Regions from separate parts of the Peribacillus sp. genome, predicted to be linked through region 2. Evidence: riboswitches for the same ligand, from Rfam matches in the RefSeq annotation. Region 2 holds a riboswitch; the other holds the start of a gene.

Region 1 (3,315 bases), on a different contig from region 2:
GAAGAAAGGCAGGATAATCGTGATATAACTCCAGCCGCGCATCGAAACACTACCCAGCAGCCACCCGATAATTTGCCGGAGTTCATTGCCTGTTAACGCAATCATCATCGAAATAAAGGCCCCAAGAAATGAGCTGAAAATAATCCCAGTTAAAATAATCGACTCAACCTTCATTGACCTATCAATTTTCCGAGCAAAAAACAGAACAGCAAAAATCGTCGCAAAAGAAAACGAAACACTGAACACTGGTAGTGTAAATGATCCGATGAACGGCAAAGAGAGTGAGAAAAACAACACGATAACCGCACCTAAGGACGCACCTGATGAGACACCAAGTGTATATGGATCTGCTAACGGATTACGTAAAAGCCCCTGAAAAGCAGCTCCCGAAATAGCCAATGAAGCTCCAACAAGTCCGGCTAAAATAACTCGCGGCAGTCGGATGTTCATGACAATATTGGTATACATTTCATTCGTCTGTTCTATAGGGAAGTGCAGGATTTCTTTAGCAAGAATTTTCAAAAGATCCATGATAGGCACGGAAACCGCGCCTATCGATATTCCTGCAATTACAGAAGCTAGCAAAAAAGTGACTGCGAGTAAGTAGATGTACAGTTTATTACTTAAATACGTCTGGATAGACCGCTTTAGCAAGTTCCTCTACTCCCTCTGCCAGCCTTGGACCTGAACGCGTGACAAGATCTTCATCCACGTCAACAACCTGTTTTTCTTTAATGGCGGTGACTGCTTTCCAGCCATTGCGGTTCAATATATCACTTGTTACATCTTCTACATATCGACCATACGTTGTAATAATGACATCGGGGTTCTCTTTAATCATCGATTCCTCTTCCACCTTAGCCCAGCCCTCTTGATCTGCTGCGGCATTTTCCGCATTAATCAGCTGCAACATTTCATCTACAAAGGTGTTTTTTCCGGTCACATACACTTCCGGAGGTCCCGAAACTTCAACTAATACTTTTTTTTGTTTATGTTGTTTTATCTCTGCAGCTTTTTCTTCAATTTCACTTAACTTTTGCTTCATTTCATCAATAAGACTTTTTGCCTTGTTACCGGCTCCTGTTGCCTTACCAATCATTTCTATGGATGAATAGACACCCTTGAAGTTCCCAGCATCATTGATGACAACCACTGAAATACCCGAATCCTTAATTTGTTGGAGACCGTCTGCTGCACTATCGGCTGTAGATGCATGCGCCAGCACTAGATCTGGACTCAGTGAAATGATTTTTTCCACATTAAATTCTAGGTCGCCTATTTTCTCGATATCAGCGGTTTCTTTCGGATAATTATCGTAATCTGAAACACCGACAATTTTTTCACCTAAATCCATGGCAAACGCTATCTCCGTATTACTAGGAATGAGCGATACAATTTTTTCAGGTTCCCGTTCAATGGTGACCTGCTCACCCGTTGCATCCGTCAGTGTTACAGGAAATACTGCTGATTTACCCTTATCAATCTCAGAAGCTGCCTGTTGCTGCTTCTCCTCCACTTCACTGCCGCAGCCAGTCAAGATTCCCATTACTATTAGTCCTGCAACTAGCTTCATACATAATTTTTTCATTTCTAAAACCCTCCCAGTCTTTGCTGCACAAATAAAAAATCCCCAATATGAATTGGAGATTGTTGTATGGCCGATTATGACAAGTAGAAAAAGCCACACACCAACCTATCCTCGCAGGTTTAAAAAGTGCACGAAAATAGGCAGGTCTCCTGGCTCATGGGTATTGCACACGACGCCTTCCCATAGTTAACTACAGTGGCTATGCCGTTTACACCCATTTACAGTGGCGGGACCGCGTTGGAATGACACCAACTTCCCTTTTAAGTCTTTATCAAAAAGACACCTATTTCTTAACTTATGTGATTTTTTTATGTATGTCGATTATACACTATAACCTGTATATCGAACGAACTTCCTAACAAAAATGTAACAACGTACTTAGACACTATCCCTATCTAATTTTACCTTAGAAATGTTCTGAATAGCTAAATAAAGCGCTTGCAATAAAAATAAGTTTAATTATAATACTTGTATACAAGTGTACTAGAATGAATAATTAAAGAAGGTGACATCATGTCTGAATCAACTAATTTCCTATACCCTGAAAAATGGCTGTTAAAGTCAACAGTGGGTGACCGGATAACATGTGAACTTAGAATGCGTATTATCGCCGGACGAATTGAAAGCGGTGCCATACTGTCGGAAAATAAATTGGCAGCAGATTTTGCTGCAAGTCGTTCCCCTGTCCGGGAAGCACTGAAGAAACTAGCGTCTGAAAACATCATTCGTCTAGAAAGAATGGGTGCTGTTGTTATTGGTTTAACAGAAAAAGACATTAATGAAATTTACGATGTGCGTCTCCTTATTGAATCGTTTGTATTTGAACGCCTTGTAAGGATAGACACGGACGAATTAACCAAGGAACTTAGCAAAATTCTTGAAATGATGCACGTTGCTATAAAATATCGCGATGCAGACGAATTTTCATATCATGATCTTTTATTCCATGAAACGATAATCCGATCAGTCAACCACTCCCATATCTTAATGATTTGGAACAATTTAAAACCAGTCATGGAAAGCTTTATTCTCTTGTCAATGCGGGGTCGCTTCCAAGAAACATATAATGACTTCACACGAATTATGAAAAACCACGCCCTTTATATTGAAGCGATTAAAACAAAAGACCGATCGCTCATGATTAAATCTTTACATAAAAATTTCGATGATGTTCAAGGAAAAGTAGACGATTTATGGATGTCACAGCAAATGCTAGCTAAAGGAGTTGGGCTTGATAATGACTAACTATATGGTAGGTATAGATATCGGTACAACGAGTACGAAGGCTGTTTTATTTAGTGAAAAAGGTGAAGTCATCCAGCAAGAAAATATCGGCTACCCTCTTCACACACCTGATAGTTCCACAGCTGAACAAAACCCAGAGGAAATTTTCCAAGCTGTATTGCAAGCCCTTTCAAAAATTATGAAGTTTCATTCTGATAAGGCACCCTCCTTTATTTCATTTAGCAGTGCTATGCATAGCGTCATTGCAATGGATGAACAAGATAAACCACTGACACCGTGCATTACGTGGGCTGATAATCGAAGTGAAGCATGGTCTCGTAAAATCAAAAACGAGTTGAATGGGCATGAAATCTATAAACGAACCGGAACACCCATTCATCCGATGTCACCATTGTCCAAAATTGCTTGGTTGGTCAATGAATTCCCTGATATCGCCTCCAAAGCTGCAAAATACATTGGCATTAAGGAATATATATTTAAAA
Region 2 (3,315 bases):
TTTCCGCCTGCTTGACAGGCAGGCTGTTAACATCAATGACATTATCGAGCATTCTTACCTGAATCGGGATGAGACGCTCAAGAACATCGTCACCAACTGCACGTGGTAAGTTAACTGAAGAGAGGTTACAAACAACGAAATCTCCGCTTTTCCTCACGATGACGACATCTCCATCTTCGGTTGTGTACTCTTGTGAAATTGTGGTAGGACTTAAATTCTGAGCAATTTCCGTACATAAATTCGAGCAGTAAATCATGCCTTTATGTTTATTCGGGTTCATTCGATTTACTTCATCACGGTAGAACATGTACGGTACGCCTTCTTCTAATTGTGAGATCATGATATTTTTCATGATTGTAATGGCAGGGATTTTCTCAAAAGAAAAGTGCGGTAATGTTCCATCTTCGGCAGCTTGAACTGCTATTGCATACTGTTTGCGAAAGCTTCCTTGACCTTTCACTTCATCAAAATGATCTTCAAGAGAGAACCCGAGTGTTTCTTTTACGGTATGCGGGTCAAAGAGATACCAATCAGACCGGTCACGAACAGCTTCCATAAATAAATCCGGGATGCAGACACCCGTGAAAATATCATGAGCTTTCAAGCGGTCATCACCATTTTGTGTTTTTAAATCAAGGAAGCTTAAAATATCCTTGTGCCAGACATCAAGATAAATCGCAATGGCACCTTTGCGTTGTCCAAGCTGATCAACACTAACAGCTGTTTGATTAAATAAACGGATCCAAGGTGTAGTACCTGAGCTGTTCCCAGAAAAACCCCGAATATCAGAGCCTAGAGCACGTATTTTACCTGCATATAGCCCGACTCCACCGCCGAATTTAGACACTTTTGCTGCATCATAGTTTGCCATGTAAATGCCGTCAATCGAATCATCAATGGCATCTATGAAACAAGAACTCAATTGACCATGCGATTTTCCTGCATTTGAAAGAGTGGGGGTGGCTACGGTCATATAGAGATTTGACATGGCCCAATAGGCTTCTTTGACAAGCTGAATTCGCATAGATGGTTCGTTGCGCATAATTTCCATCGCAATGATCATAAACCGTTCCTGAGGAAGTTCGTAAACAGCGTCTTTCTCTGGACGAGCCAGATAACGGTCATTGAGTAAATACAGCCCGATATAAGAGAATAATTTGTCTTTTTCAGGGTCAATGGCTGATTCAAGTTCCTCAATCTCTTCTTTAGTGTACGAAGCTAATAATTCGGGCTTATATACAGAGTAGCGTTGACCCATTTGTGGGGTGGAAAGCTGCTGAAGCAATCCGTAAAAGGAACCGTAGGAGGTCTTTTCACCGCGGTTAGTACGAGACTCTCTGTACATGGAATGAAGCAGCTCGGCTGCGGCCGCAAACGTCCAATCAGGTGCATCTATATCGACTTTTTCGAGGGCCATTTGTATCAACTTTCTTGATACTTTTGCTTCACTAGCATCAGACTGCCTGTCCAGCCATTTTTGAAACCTAGTTTCGAATGATTTCATGTCTAGACGTCCTTCAAATTGCTTGGACAATATTGTGAATTGCTGCGAGTTGTTATTTATGGTTGTTTGGGTCATAAAATGAATCCTCCTAGTTTTTAAACATAAAAAAATCCGCTCAAGGATTGTGAGCGGATTAAACGATAAGTGTAAGGAAGCATGAAAGAAGGCATTACACCATCGTTTCATCATCTCAACCCCCGAAGAACAAGAAACTAAAGCAAGTTTAGGCAGGTCTCCTGACTCGTGATCACCCTACTTTGAGCCCTTCCCGTATCTCACTGATACAGTGGTCATCTCATTTCGTCACACTTACAGTTGCGGGGACAGTACCGGGATTACACCGGTTTCCCTTTTCAGCCGTTTCCGGCACCTAATCTAGCGTTTTCTATATATAGTTATGTTATATGAAAATTAATCTATATCTTGTGATTTGAGCTACTATAATCGTAAGCTATCTCTGAGAAAAATACAACCATTTTCATTTGAACTTCGGAATATATTTCTTAGGAGGAAGGAATCAATTGCTAAACTCCGTTCGAACTTGTTATAATCGTTAAAGTCATTATGGGTAAGGACGAAATGAATGGGAAACTCCTGATAATGTACATAGAATCATTTCTGGAATGAATCAATGAAAAAATGTGATAAAATAAACGTAATACTTTATAAAAAAGTAAACTATATTTTTAATTGAAGGAGCATTCACGTGGAAAAAGTACTCGTTTTCGGACATAAAAATCCAGATACAGATACGATTTGTTCAGCAATTGCATATGCAGACTTGAAAAAACAATTAGGTATGGACGCAGAGCCGGTTCGTCTAGGAGAAGTAAATGGTGAAACACAATTTGCACTCGATACATTTAAATTTGACGCACCTCGTCTAGTTGAAAAGGTTGCTGTCGAAGCAGATGCAGTCATTCTTGTTGACCATAACGAACGTCAGCAAAGTGCAGATGATATTGATCAGGTTCGAATTCTTGAAGTAATCGACCATCACCGTATTGCTAACTTTGAAACAAGTGACCCCTTATATTATCGTGCAGAACCGGTTGGCTGTACGGCTACTATATTGAATAAGATTTATAAAGAAAACGGTCTTGAAATACCAAAGGAAGTTGCTGGATTAATGCTATCAGCAATCATCTCAGATTCCTTGTTATTTCAATCACCAACTTGTACTGAACAAGATACAGCCGCTGCATTTGAACTGGCAGAAATCGCTGGTGTAGATGCTGAAAGCTACGGTTTAGAGATGCTTAAGGCTGGTGCTGATTTAAGCGGAAAAACCATTGATCAGCTGATTACCCTTGATGCGAAGGAATTTGCAATGGGTGATGCGAAAGTTGTTATTGCACAAGTAAATGCTGTTGATACAAATGAAGTAATGGCTATGCAGACAGAATTAGAAGCCGCCATCTCAGAAGTTATTTTTGAAAGGAATCTTGATTTATTCCTATTTGTTGTTACTGATATTCTGATTAATGACTCAGTAGTGCTCGCACTTGGCAACAAGACAGACGCTGTTGAAAAGGCATATGATGTCGAACTGTTTAATAACCTAGCTGTTCTTAAAGGGGTCGTTTCACGTAAAAAACAAATCGTCCCTGTGTTGACAAATATCCTTTCAAACTAAAAAAACGAACGTATCGTTGATTAGCGATACGTTCGTTTTTTTAATTTGTTTCATTTTTTTCTTTTTCATAGGCAATCACAATCACATCTTTATTAACCTGCTTACCGAGCTTATCCTCAAAACTCTTTACTTCATTAACTAAATCCTCAGACAGGCTGGCGGCTGTATAATCGTT

The links. Region 2 has a riboswitch for cobalamin ahead of AC52RT_RS09300 (ribonucleoside-diphosphate reductase subunit alpha). Riboswitches for the same ligand answer to the same signal wherever they lie in the genome.
Region 1: another riboswitch for cobalamin. It lies ahead of AC52RT_RS12870 (ABC transporter substrate-binding protein); the one in region 2 lies ahead of AC52RT_RS09300 (ribonucleoside-diphosphate reductase subunit alpha).

What each region holds. Positions count from the first base shown of each region.
Region 1 covers NZ_JAZVJO010000392.1:5,080-8,394, reverse strand. Annotated here, with positions in the region: gene AC52RT_RS12875 (FecCD family ABC transporter permease) at 1-654, opposite strand, end outside; gene AC52RT_RS12870 (ABC transporter substrate-binding protein) at 620-1,588, opposite strand; cobalamin riboswitch at 1,711-1,890, opposite strand; gene AC52RT_RS12865 (GntR family transcriptional regulator) at 2,102-2,833, shown strand; gene gntK (gluconokinase) at 2,826-3,315, shown strand, end outside.
Region 2 covers NZ_JAZVJO010000291.1:1,560-4,874, forward strand. Annotated here, with positions in the region: gene AC52RT_RS09300 (ribonucleoside-diphosphate reductase subunit alpha) at 1-1,579, opposite strand, end outside; cobalamin riboswitch at 1,714-1,893, opposite strand; gene AC52RT_RS09305 (manganese-dependent inorganic pyrophosphatase) at 2,211-3,140, shown strand; gene AC52RT_RS09310 (hypothetical protein) at 3,181-3,315, opposite strand, start outside.